4 regions of the Pseudofrankia saprophytica genome follow, and region 4 is predicted to be linked to each of the others. Evidence: riboswitches for the same ligand, from Rfam matches in the RefSeq annotation. Region 4 holds a riboswitch; each other region holds the start of a gene.
What was found. Region 4 has a riboswitch for cyclic di-AMP ahead of FRCN3DRAFT_RS56170 (C40 family peptidase). Riboswitches for the same ligand answer to the same signal wherever they lie in the genome.

Region 1 (3,085 bases), 2.5 Mb from region 4:
GGCGTATCGGCGCGTCGTTGCCGCCGACGTCCTTCCAGTTGGTGACCCGACCGTCGTAGACGGACTGGACCTGGTCGACGGTGAGACCGTGGATCCCGGCCGAGTCGTTCACGAGCAGGGAGAAGACGACCACCGAGACGGGCCGCGCGACCAGTGAACCGAAATCGCCGGAGGCCGGGCCGTCGGACATCGCGAGCCTGGCGGCCGCCGTCTTCGGGTCGTTGGCGCCCGTGTTCGCCACGGCCCGCAGCCCGCTGATGCTGCCGTTCGCGACAACCGCGATGTCCGCGTCACCGCAGGTCTTGTGGTACTCGTCGGCGATGAGCTTGACCACCGGAGCAAACGCCGTCGAACCCTCGATCTGCAGCTGACCGCGTAGGCAGCGGACCGTGCTCTCGCTCGGGTCCGAACGGGAGTTGACGATCACCAGGCCGATCAGCAGGCCGGCGAGGAGCAACGAGAGCCCGCCCAGGACGAGCCCGCGATTGCGGCGGCGGTTGGTGTCGCGTTCGAACTTGCCGCCGCGGATGTAGCCGCGGGCGTGCACCTCGTTGCCGTCGCCGGACAGCAGCACGAGGAGCTTGAACCGGACGCCCTCGTTCAGGTCCATGGGCGGCAGCTCGACCCTGTCGCCTTCCATGAACGGCCCCGGGACGCGGCCCGGGTGGTCCGGCCAGCGGGCATTCATGATCACATCGCGCAGTTCCACCGGGCTGGGCTCGACCACCTCGACGCCCATGGCCGATCGCCTTGGGAAGGTGAACGTGAGCGGGCGGACGATGTCCACCGCGTCCACGTCGAGACGGCCTGCGTTCTTCACCCGCACGAGGGTCAGGCTCGCGCCGGGAACGGGCTCTCCGTCGGTGCGCCGCCGCAGCTCCAGGTCCGCGACGTCGGCGGCCGACCGCGGGCTCACGTCAATCTTGGTGTTCAGGTGGACCCGGTAGCTGACGATCCGGCGCTGACGGACATAGCGGTCGATCAACCAGACGGCGAGCGACACCACCAGCGCCGCGGCCGAGAAGAACGTGCCCAGGTTGTCCGCGGTGGTTTCGAACACCTGGACAACGCTCCAACCCGCGGATCGACTACCCTCCGCATCGGCTTCGGTGCGGAGGCGATTTTTCGGACCAAACATACTCAATCGGTACGTACCGGCGTCAGGATTCCCCTCGACAGTTCACGCCCTGTTCACGAGTTCGGATCTCCCGACCGGCCTCGACAGCCGACGGGCAGTCGTCACCCGATGTGACCTCGACCACGGCTTCCCAACGGCTGGAACACGTCGTGACGGGCGATTGCTCGATCGGAGGGAAGTTCGGCGGGATATTACGCGGCGCATCAGATCTGCGTCGCTCGCGATAAGCATCATTCGGTAAGGGTGGCTGTTGGAAACCGTTGAGCGACATTGATTCGCGCGACAACGGCTCCTTGTTCCCCGAATTTTGCAACAATTGATGTGACGCTGGTCACAGCTAGTTGTTGACAAGCGCGTTGCCACAGGGCTTTACACGCAGCGTGACAGCCTTGCCGGACATCTGCCCAGTTCGCCCGCTTGTGACTACACCCGGTAGCTAGTTACGGTTGCTCCGCTCGCAGCAAGCAGCGATCCGGACGCCGAGTTCTGCCCCCGGATCGGTGCCCCCTCCGAGAACATCGCCAGGGCAGAAATGGGGGAACCACGTTCCTCCGGGCTCGCGCCACCCAGCGCGAGCCCTTGGGGTTAAGTCGGCCATTCAAAGGCGCTTTTCAGCGCGCCCAAAAATAGCCGGCCGGGCTTCCCGGCCCGAACCCGACAGCTAACCTCACAGGCGTGCGGGAAAGATTTTCGCAGAATGCTCAAGGGTCGTCATCGCAAGCAGAGTGCTTTCCGCCGCCGCAGTTCGGCTGTTGTCGCCGCCGGCGTCGTAACCGCCACCGCCGGCGCCGCCGTCTTCGCCGGCGCCGCTCCGGCCAGTGCCGCGTCCAGCGTCTCGGACTCCCAGATCGCCGCCTACGCGCATTCCGCGGGCCTGGACAGCTGCCGCGTCAGCCTCGCGACCTGGGTCGCGATCGCGCTGGCCGAGTCCGGCGGCAACGCCTACGCGCACGCCACCGTCGGCGAGGACTCGCGCGGCCTGTGGCAGATCAACATGCGGGCGCATTCCGGCTGGGTCGGGAGCCGCAACCTCTACGACCCGGCGACCAACGCGTGGGCCGCCACCCAGGTTTGCAAGGGCTCCGGCCCAAGCGCCTGGACCACCTACACCACCGGCGCCTACCGGAACTACCTGTCGCGTGGCTATGCCGCCGCGAACGCGGTCGGCAGCGGGACGGTCTCCGCCGCCCCGGCCGCCCTGGCCAAGGCCGCGCCCGCGATCCCGGCGAACGCCTGGTACCTGTCGCAGGCGGCGAACCACAGCGTCTACCTGGACGCGGTCCGCCAGTTGCAGCAGAAGCTCGGGAGCCTTGGCCACGTGGTCGCGGTCGACGGCTACTTCGGCCCGCAGACCTCCAGCGTCGTGCGCGCCTACCAGGCCGCCCACGGCCTGCTGGTCGACGGCGTCGTCGGTCCGCAGACCCACAAGGCGCTGTTCGGCTAGTCAACGCCGACCAGCAAGACCCTCCCGCGTCTCTTCCCCCCACCGGACGCGGGAGCCCCGGAACCGCCCTGATCTCTCCCTCCTGTCGAGGTCAGGGCGGTTCCGCTTGTCGCGGCCTACGTCCGCTCCGGCCCCTGGTCGGTCAGGTCGCTCTCAGGCCGCTCTGCCGCCGCCGGCCCGCGTCATGACGACCGTCCCGTCCGGGTCACCCTCCGCGTACGACTCATAGCGCAGGCTCAACGAACCCGATCCCTGGAGCGTCAGGGTGATGTCCTCGTCGGTGCATTCGGTGTCGCCCGGCTGCACCGCCTCGTGCACGCGGATCGACGAGCCGTCACCGACCTCGATCAGGGTCACCGTCTCGGTGCAGGCGCCCGGGTACGTCGTCGCGCCGACGACGTCACCCACCTTGCCGTCCTTGAGCTCCAGGGACATCTCGGAGCCACCGTGCGTGCCGTACCAGGTTCCGAGGAAGGCGCTCGGCACCGTGGTCCCGGTTCCGC
Region 2 (3,085 bases), 1.6 Mb from region 4:
GTGAGGACGTGGCAGAGCCTCGGATATTCGGGGCTGCCGAGTGCCGCGCCACCGGCGGTTCAGGACGAGGCGGCGCTGCGGCTGGCGCAGCGCTCCGGCTTTGGCCAGTGGCCGGAATGCGGCCGCGGGATGGGTCCGGACCAGCTCGCCCCGGGCGCGAGCTCCGCCGGCGCCGGCCAGGCCTCCCGGTCGGCCCCCAGAGCGCCTCTCGTGGCCCAGCCGATCTCCTCGACCACGGCGCACCTGCCCTTCACGACGGCACTGGCCGGCCAGTACCGCGCCGACGTCCAGTCCTGGCAGGCCCAGATGAACAAGATCGGCTATTCCCTCGCCGCCGACGGGCACTACGGGCCGCGTTCGGCCGAGGCCGCCCGCGCGCTGCAGCGGGCCAAGGGCCTGGCCGTCGACGGCGTCGTCGGCCAGAGGACCTGGGCCGCCACCTTCGCCTGAGCCGTCAGGCGTCACCGCCCGGCTGACCTTCTCGCCGAGGCCTCCCGTCACGCGGGGCTTTGCCATTGCCCGTCGTTGACGGAACTCCCGGGGATCGGCTGACACCGATCCCGGGCAGGAGCCTCGGCCTGGGCCACCCGCCCGGATCCTCCCTCCCGGGCCGGCCCCGCGAGGTCAGTCGACCCGCCGCCACTGGAACCTCGCCGCGATCGGCCCCCACCGACCGCTGCCCACGCTGGCGACGGGACCCCTTTCCCACCCCGTCTCCGGCCGCCAGTCGGAGGCGTGCGGCCTTGGCCCGCCGGTTGGTCGGTGGGGCGAGGGGATCTGGCGGCGACGACGGTCGCTGCCTCGCCGCCGTGCCGTCGCGCCGGCCACAGAGTCGAAGGCCGCGCGAGCCTCATCATGATCGCGTGGCCGCCGGCCGGCGTGCCGGTCGGGCGGCGTCAGCGAGTGGCTGGCGCCACCGCCGGAACAGTCGCGAACCGGGGTCGTCCCTTTCGTTGGGGTGACCCCGGTTTGCGGCGAAGGATGACGACTCGCTACAGTCCGGTGCTACTCATCCGACCTGGGTGAGTCGCGCGGGCGGACGCCGAGTCCTGCCCCCACCCGCGTGTGGAGATGGCCCCGCTGCCGCGGGGCACGATCCGCTCGGGCAGGAGCGGGGGACCCACTTCCGGACGGGACGACAGTCACGTCCTCGGGGTGAAGCCGGTCAGCTGGGCGCGACGCCGCGGGCGACGCGCGAGGTGACACCGGCCGGGCATTCCCAGCCCGAACCCGACAGCTCACCCCGCAGGCGCAGGGAAGGGATCGACATGCCGTCTGAGCAGTCCGGTGACGCCCGGTCCGCCTCCAGGACGGGAGGCCGGCACCGTGCCCCGCAGGGCCCGTCGTCGACCGCCCGCCTGCTGCGTACCACCGGCGCGGTCACGGCGCTCGTGGGCAGCGGCCTCGCGGTCACCGCGATACCGGCCGGCGCCGCCACCCCGGACGACTTCGCCCGGTTGCGTCAGTGCGAGTCCGGCGGCAATTACTCGATCAACACCGGCAACGGCTTCTACGGCGCCTACCAGTTCGACAAGCGCACCTGGCAGGGCCTCGGCTACTCCGGCCTGCCGAGCGAGGCGGCCCCGGCCGTTCAGGACGAAGCGGCATACCGGCTTTACAACTCCCGCGGCTGGTCCCCCTGGCCGGCCTGCTCCAAGAAGCTTGGCCTGACCAACAACGGGCCGGTCGGCGGCGTCTCGTCGTCCGCGTCCAGCGGCTCGGTCCAACAGGCGGTCCAGCCAGCCGAGCCTCCGATGACGCTCGACCGGGCCCGCTCCGAGGTCCAGCAGTCGGGCTTCCACGGCACGATCTCCACGGCCGACGGCGGCAAGGTGCGCGCCGACGCCTACGTCTGGCAGCAGCAGATGCGCGACCAGAGCTTCTCGCTCACCGTCGACGGCAAGTTCGGCCCGCAGTCGCAGGGCGTCGCCGCGCTCTACTCGTACCTGACCGGGGTCAGCGACGGCGAGCCCGGCGTCGTCGGCGAGAACCTCTGGAAGGCGACCGTCCAGGGCTGACGCACGGCTCGGACGCCGCGCGCGGGCCGGTCCGTGGCCGGGGGGCCGCGCCGTCTACGGTTGGGGCATGACGACTCCGTCCGGACGGCCCGATCTCATGGGCGGACCACCAGCCACCCTGCTGCCGGTCGACCCCGCATCGGCGGCGCTCGCCGCGGGTGAGGCCGCAAGCCGCGTGGCCGCCCGGTTCCCCACCTCCAGCGCGGCGTGGGCTGCGTTGGCCGAGGAGGCCCTCGGCGGCGGGCGCCCAGTCGAGGCGTACGCCTACGCGCGCACCGGCTACCACCGCGGCCTCGACGCGCTGCGCCGCTCGGGCTGGCGCGGGCACGGACCGGTCCCCTGGTCGCACGAACCGAACCAGGGATTCCTGCGCGCCCTGGCCGCCCTCGGGCAGGCCGCCGCCGCGATCGGCGAGACCGCCGAGGTCGAGCGGATCGGGAAGTTCCTGTTCGACAGCGACCCGACCGCCCCTGGCCAGCTCACCCAGGCCGACTGATCATCGGCTCACGGGGTCGAAGGCACAGTCAGGCACCGAGCCGTCACTCAGCCAATCGGTGGGGTAGGCGGGGCTTCGTTCTTAGGTACAGTCTCACCCCGTGCCTGCGCTTGTCCTGATCGGAGCCCAGTGGGGCGACGAGGGTAAGGGAAAGGCGACCGACCTTCTGGGCGGCGCCGTCGACTACGTCGTGCGCTACCAGGGCGGCAACAATGCCGGCCATACGGTGGTCATCGGCGACGAGAAGTACGCCCTGCACCTGATCCCCAGCGGGATCCTGCGTGCGGACTGCATCCCGGTGATCGGGAATGGTGTGGTGATCGACCCGGGGGTGCTGCTCGCGGAGATGGCCGGTCTGCGCGCCCGCGGCATCGACACCTCCAGGCTGATGATCAGCGCGAACGCCCATCTGATCATGCCGCACCACCGGGCCCTCGACCGGGTGACCGAGCGTTACCTCGGCAAGGCCCGGATCGGCACGACCGGCCGCGGCATCGGCCCGGCCTACGGCGACAAGGTCGCGCGCACCGGCATCCGGGTGCAGGACCTGCTCGACCCGGGCATCCTGTGC
Region 3 (3,085 bases), 1.1 Mb from region 4:
TCAGCGGCGGCCTGCCAGCAAGATTACGGGCACTTGGCGACGCGGAAACGTCCTGCCCGGGTCGGGCACGCGCGTACCGCGGCGCGGCCTTCAGGACCGGCGCATCCCCTGAAAGCAAGACGCTAGTCGATGACCATGCGCCTGAGCGCGGCGAGGGCGGACGAGGGGCGGGCCTGGCCGCCGACGGAAACGGAACATGAAGAACCCCGGTCCAGGCGGACCGGGGTCGAGTCGTCCGGCGGACGGCGGCGCGGCCAGGCCCGGAGCGCCTGCCGCACCTTCGTCACATGACCCGGCCGACGAGGTACGTCGAGCTGTAGATCGGGCGCAGGGAAACCACACCACCGGTCTGCGGAGCGGCCCACATGTAGCCGTTACCGGCGTAGATGCCGACGTGGTAGATGTTGCCCGGGCTGCCGTAGAAGATCAGGTCGCCGGGCTGCTTGCCCGACTGGGCGACGTGCGACGTGGCCCAGTACTGCGCCTCGGCGGTCCGCGGCAGGTTGCGGCCCAGCTGCTTGAAGACGTACTGGACGAGGCCGGAGCAGTCGAACGAGTACGGGCCCTCGGAGCCGTAGACGTACGGCTTGCCCTTCTGCAGCGAGGCGAGGTAGACGGCCTTCTCGCCGATGGAGCTGCCCGGGATGACGGACGGGACGCCCGTGTCGAGGTAGTCCGAGGCCCTGCGCTGCTGGATCGTGATCGTGGTCGCGCCGGCCACCGAGGGCCGCAGCGAGCTGCCGCCGTCGAACACGGCGGTGAGCGTGGTGGTCGACAGCAGCCGGGCGGTGATGCTCGCCTGGCCCTGGTCGTCGGTGGTGAGAGTGGTGGTGGCCTGCCACTTCGGCCCGTCCACCACGACGATCTTCACCTTCTGGCGGGCCAGCGGCGAGCCGTCGAGCGCCTCCGTCGCCTTGACGGTCAGTACGACCGGGGCGTTGGGCTGGACGGTGGTGTGGTCCGCGGTGAGCGCCAGGTTCGTGAAGACCGGGCCGGAGTCGGCCAGCGCCCCGGCGAGACCGCCGGAGCCGGAACCTCCGGCCAGGGCGCTGCCCAGGCCGCCGGAGCCGCCCTCGCCGTCCCCGCCCCCGAGCGCCGCGCCCAGGGCACTCGCCTCGTAGGTGGTGCTGTTGCTCTGCGGGTTCGTGTCGACCGTCGAGGGCGAATCCTGGGACGGGACCGTCGCGGCGAACGCGGCGGTGGACACGGCGAGCGTGCCGGTCGTGAACGCGGCGATCGTGCTGACCCGGCGGGGCTGGTTGCCGTTGCGCCGGCGGGCCCCGCTGGGAGCGCCGTCCGTGCGATGCCGACCGCGCACCAGCTCGTCCCAGTCGTCCGGGAGCCAGGCCATGCCACGACGGGACAACGCGCGTCCTTCCCTGACGCCTGCGAGGTCAGCTGTCGGGTTCGGGCAGGGTTCACGCTGCCCGGCCGCCTTGCGGCCGCTTCACCCCGAGGGCGCGGCCGAATGTCGGCGTTGCCCGGTGGACGTTGGGTCCCCCGCTCCTGCCCCGGCGTGTCGGAGGGGACGTCAGACCAGGGGCAGGACTCGGCGTTTGGCCTGGCGGTTTGTTGCCTTAGGTGAAGAATGTTGCACCGCTGACCATAGTCGATCCCCCAGCGGGGCCTCCAACCACCATAAACACAACAATTGGACACCCGGCCGCGCGTTTCGATGAGATGTCCACCTCGTTCCGGTCTGTTCTGCACATGCGCCCTGGCCAGGAGTAACCGGCGTCGGCACGGCGCGAAGACCGGCGACTCCACGCCAGCGCGGGCGCAGTGGTTGATGTCTCGTTGCGTCGACTGAGAGAAATCGACCATCAGGCGACGCCCAGCCCAGGGCCGCCGGGACTTTAGTCCCGATGCGCGCTAGAGACCAAAGTCCCTAGCGGGCGAGCGGGGCGAAACAGACGTGCGCCGCCGCGACATCGCCACACCCCGCGATCACCCCGTGGGGGCAGGCTCTTCCCCACACGCCCTACACCAAAGAGCCGCCGCCCGACGAAGATCACCAAGCCGGGGTCGGCGCGTCAACAGCGTTGACTATCTTGTCTACCGGTGCGACCGGCCGCCGCGACCGCGGCATCACGATCAGCCCGACACCGGCGGACAGGCAGCGGACGACCGACGCGGACGGCGGACAGGCCGGCGAAGAACGAAGGAGGCGCGGCGGGGGCGGCGCCGTCAGCCGGATGGGCGCGGCGTGACGGCGGCGGACGGCCCGACGGACGCGGACGAGGCCGGCGGGGGCAGCGCCGTCCCGGCCGGCGGGGATCCGCCCGCCGCGCTCGTGGACGCGGTGGGCGCCACGGCCGCGGAGGTGGTCGCTGGCGGCGTGGGCGGGCCCCCAGGGGGCGACGCGGCCGACGGGACGCCCGTGGGCGGCGGCACGGCCGCGGGAGCGACACCGAGCGGCGCGGCCGGGGAACCCTGGGCGGGTGGGGCGACCGGCGCGGGTGGGGCGACCGGCGTGGGGATGGCGTGGCCGTACACGACGAGGTTGTCCAGATAGTGGTGCGTGTGCTCGTCGAAGCCGCCGTCGCAGGTGATGATCCGGATCTCCGGGCGGGTGACCGGGCCGTAGACCCGCTGCGTCGGGAACGTCGCCTTGGACACGGTCTCCGCCCGGTCGACGACGAACGTGACGCTCGCCCCGGAACCGCCGACGACGGTCATCTGGTCCCCCGGCAGCAGACTGCGCAGCCGGTAGAAGACGGCCGGCCCCTTCTTCGAGTCGTAGTGGCCGACGAGCACCGCCGGGCCCACCGCGCCCGGGGCGACTCCCGGGTCGTACCAGCCCACATCGCCCCACTGGGTCGGCACGTCGATGGCACCCTGCGGGGTCAGCCCGAGGCCGACGACGGGCGCGTCCACCGCGATCGCCGGGATCCGCAGCCGCACCGGGTCGGCCACCACCGGCGGCGCAACCATCGGCACCGGACTCGCCGTGGCCGGCGGCGGCCCGGAGACCGTCGCGCCGCTCGTCGCGACGACCGGGGCCGGCAGCACCCGGCCCGCCGCCGGCGCCTCGACAGCCGACAACTCGGGCGCGGCCAGCCGGTACCCGCTGAGAACCACCAGC
Region 4 (3,085 bases):
CGGCGCCGCGCGGGCAGGCAGTAGACAGCCGGGACGGGGTGTTCGACGACGAGGATGTCGCCGCGGGCGGGGTGGCGACGGCCGACCATCCGCAACGCGGCGGCGTGCCGGCGCCGCAACCGCCGCTGCGGCCATGCGACGGCCGCCGTCGCGTACATGATGCGCGCCGCGATGACCGCCAGGACACCGATTCCAGCTGCGTCCATGGCCAGCGACACAGCGGTGCGGGAGATGTGGTGCAGCGAGATGCCGCACGCCATGACCAGCGAGATGATCGCGTGGCCGACGGTCAGCAGTGGCACGACCAGCAGGGCGCCGGCGAGGCAGACCGCGGCGACCGCGGACAGGCACGCGGCGATCCAGACGCCGATGCCCAGCCTCGGCGCCCTGCGGGTCCAGCCGGCGGCGCGCAGCAGCCGCGGCGCGAGGAACAGCATGATCAGGATGTAGCCGGTCAGCAGCGGGGCCGCCACGTCAGCCGGTGCCCTTCTCCTGGGCCCGCCAGCGCAGCGCGTCGCCCAGCGCCTCGGCCTCGGCGGCGTCCATCGACCGGACGAAGTGCAGCAGCGCCATCCCCGGGTTGTCGGTGCCGGACAGCACCTCGTTCAGCTGCCGGGCGGTGTATTCGCTGCGCGTGAGCGTCGTGGCATAGACGTACCCGCGGCCGACCCGCTCCCGGGTGAGCCAGCCCTTCTGGAAGAGCCGATCCATCACGGTCATGACCGTGGTGTAGGCGAGGGGACGGGCCTGCTGCAGCTCCTCCAGGATGTCGCGCACGGTGGCGGCTTCCACGCGTGCCCACATCCGGTCCATCACCTCGGCCTCGAGGTCGCCGAACAGCTCCATTCCGCCTCCATCACCCGCCCGCCCATGCGGAGTGTGCCGGAGCGCGTCTCCGGACGTTGCGATGGTGTCACGGCTCGGCGGCCGTCGACCGGGCGGATCGGCCGCCATCGGGGGAAGCGCTCACGAAAACACCAAGGGACCTCGGACCGACGTCCGGCGGCTGTCGGCTGCGGGGGTTTGTGGTCCGAGCAGTTCCGATGGCCGCGGCCGGTGCCATCCACCCCACGCGACCTACTATGGCGTGTAGTTGTTAGGCTGTGCCCGCTATCGCCGTCGGACCGAACGCCGAGTCCTGCCCCCGGTCCGGCGATACCCCTCCGACGCAGCCGGGGCAGGAGCGGGGGAACCACGTTCCACCGGGCGCCGCATCCCTCCGGCGGCGCCCTTGGGGTGAAGCCGGGCGTGTTCGACACGGCCGGCCGGGCTCCCAGCCCGAACCCGACAGCTCACCTCGCAGGCGTCTGGGAAAGGTTTCACGTGCAGGCACGCGAACCACAAACGTCCGAACGGAGTCCCGCCACGGCCCGGCGCGGTCGTCACCGCGCCCGCGCCCGCTCGGGGACGCTGCTGGCTCGGACTTCGAGCCGCGCCACCTTCGCGGTGATCACCACGGGCACCGTGGCCGTGTCCGGGGTGGCACTGGCTGGCTCTCTCGGCCCCGGCGCAGCGGACACGGACACCGGAGCGCACAGGATCACCGCGAACTCCCTGGGCGCGGCCTTGGGCACCGAGACGACTCCCGCTGCGGCCTCCACCTCCGGGTCGGCCCTGCCGGTCTCTCTCCACGTGCGCACGGCGGTCTCGCTGACGCCGGCCGTCCCCGACGTCACGGTGAACGCCGACGAGCCGGTCGAGGTCGGCTTCCGGCTCACCACCCGAGGCGGCGGTGCCCTCGCGGACCAGGACATCCTCGTCCAGGCACTGTTCCCGACCGGCTGGACGACGTTCAAAGCACTACGCACGGACGCGGGCGGCTACGCCAGCTACGCGGCGCGGGTCCTGACGACCACCCAGATCAGGGCGACATTCGCGGGCGGCCCGGAGCTGGACGCCGCGACCTCCGACGCCGCGGTCGTCCGCGTCCGCCCCGCGCCGCCCGCGACCGCCGCCCCGGCCGCCGCCCGCGGGCCCGCGGGCGAGACCATCGCCGACGCGCCCACCGGCGCGACGACGATCGGGGAGAAGGCGGTGTACCTGGCATCACTACAGGCCGGCAAGCCATATGTGTACGGGGCGGAGGGGCCGTACGACTTCGACTGCTCGGGGCTGGTGCAGTACGTCTACAAGCAGCTCGGCATCACGCTGCCCCGCACCACCGACCAGCAGTTCGCGGCGACGACCCGGATCTCGCGCGGCTCCGAACAGCCAGGGGATCTGATCTTCTTCGGCGAGCCGGGGTCGATCTACCACGAGGGCATCTACGCCGGCGACGGAAAGATCTGGGTCGCGCCGAAGAGCGGTGACGTGGTCAAGCTCGAGGCCATCTGGACCTCGTCCTACTACGTCGGCAGGGTGCGGTAGGACCAGACGGGTGCCCGTGGGCCGGTCCCACCGTCCGGCCCGCGGGCACCCGCGGCGGCATCCGAGCAAGGACGCGTCGGCGATCGGTCCTCACGATGCGGTCATCCGGCCTCGTACCCGGTCTACTGCGCCTGGTGGCCTGCGGCTGTGTCGTCGAGTGGCCGCTGGGCGCGGCCGAGGATGTGGGCGGTCGACGGAAGGAACCGCAGGGGTCGGAAGGTGAACCGGGCGATCTCCTCGACGGCGAAGCCGGCGGCGCGAATGGCCTCGGCCGTCCGGCGGTTCGGGTGGCAGCCACCACCGCCCTTCGCCCACAGCGGCGTGATGAGATCTTCGGCCAGCCCTCGCAGTCGATGCTCGGACCGCACGTGTTCGTAGAACCGCAACTGCCCACCCGGCCGAAGCACCCGGCGGACCTCGGCCAGCGCACTGGTTGGGTCGGGGACCGAGCAGAGCACCAGCGAGACCACCACGGCATCGAACTCTCCGTCGCACCCGGGAAGCGCACCCGCCTGGCCGGCGATCACGCGCACCGGCACGGGGGCGTCCGCCGCGGCCTGGCTGGCGAGTCCGCGCAGCTGGTCTTCGGGCTCGACCGCCACCACCTCGCGCACCTCCGGCGGATAGTGGGCAAAGTTCGGCCCGTGGCCGGCCCCGATCTCCAGCACCCGGCCTGCGAGTCCGGCGAGCAGGCGGTCGCGGTGGGCGGCCGAGCCAC

Region 1: it holds a riboswitch for cyclic di-AMP, as region 4 does, so the genes downstream of both, FRCN3DRAFT_RS0203785 (peptidoglycan-binding protein) here and FRCN3DRAFT_RS56170 (C40 family peptidase) in region 4, are expected to answer to the same signal.
Region 2: it holds a riboswitch for cyclic di-AMP, as region 4 does, so the genes downstream of both, FRCN3DRAFT_RS0207295 (transglycosylase family protein) here and FRCN3DRAFT_RS56170 (C40 family peptidase) in region 4, are expected to answer to the same signal.
Region 3: it holds a riboswitch for cyclic di-AMP, as region 4 does, so the genes downstream of both, FRCN3DRAFT_RS0218280 (C40 family peptidase) here and FRCN3DRAFT_RS56170 (C40 family peptidase) in region 4, are expected to answer to the same signal.

The regions. Positions count from the first base shown of each region.
Region 1 is NZ_KI912266.1:856,366-859,450, forward strand. Features, by position in the region: gene FRCN3DRAFT_RS0203780 (substrate-binding domain-containing protein) at 1-1,060, opposite strand, end outside; cyclic di-AMP (ydaO/yuaA leader) riboswitch at 1,648-1,829, shown strand; gene FRCN3DRAFT_RS0203785 (peptidoglycan-binding protein) at 1,836-2,582, shown strand; gene FRCN3DRAFT_RS0203790 (hypothetical protein) at 2,736-3,085, opposite strand, start outside.
Region 2 is NZ_KI912266.1:1,724,900-1,727,984, reverse strand. Features, by position in the region: gene FRCN3DRAFT_RS0207300 (transglycosylase family protein) at 1-450, shown strand, start outside; cyclic di-AMP (ydaO/yuaA leader) riboswitch at 1,089-1,267, shown strand; gene FRCN3DRAFT_RS0207295 (transglycosylase family protein) at 1,269-2,018, shown strand; gene FRCN3DRAFT_RS0207290 (DUF3151 domain-containing protein) at 2,086-2,514, shown strand; gene FRCN3DRAFT_RS0207285 (adenylosuccinate synthase) at 2,615-3,085, shown strand, end outside.
Region 3 is NZ_KI912266.1:4,378,985-4,382,069, reverse strand. Features, by position in the region: gene FRCN3DRAFT_RS0218280 (C40 family peptidase) at 284-1,351, opposite strand; cyclic di-AMP (ydaO/yuaA leader) riboswitch at 1,370-1,565, opposite strand; gene FRCN3DRAFT_RS49635 (class F sortase) at 2,188-3,085, opposite strand, start outside.
Region 4 is NZ_KI912266.1:3,306,822-3,309,906, reverse strand. Features, by position in the region: gene FRCN3DRAFT_RS0213785 (M56 family metallopeptidase) at 1-473, opposite strand, end outside; gene FRCN3DRAFT_RS0213780 (BlaI/MecI/CopY family transcriptional regulator) at 475-846, opposite strand; cyclic di-AMP (ydaO/yuaA leader) riboswitch at 1,155-1,321, shown strand; gene FRCN3DRAFT_RS56175 (hypothetical protein) at 1,383-1,640, opposite strand; gene FRCN3DRAFT_RS56170 (C40 family peptidase) at 1,633-2,367, shown strand; gene FRCN3DRAFT_RS0213770 (class I SAM-dependent methyltransferase) at 2,490-3,085, opposite strand, start outside.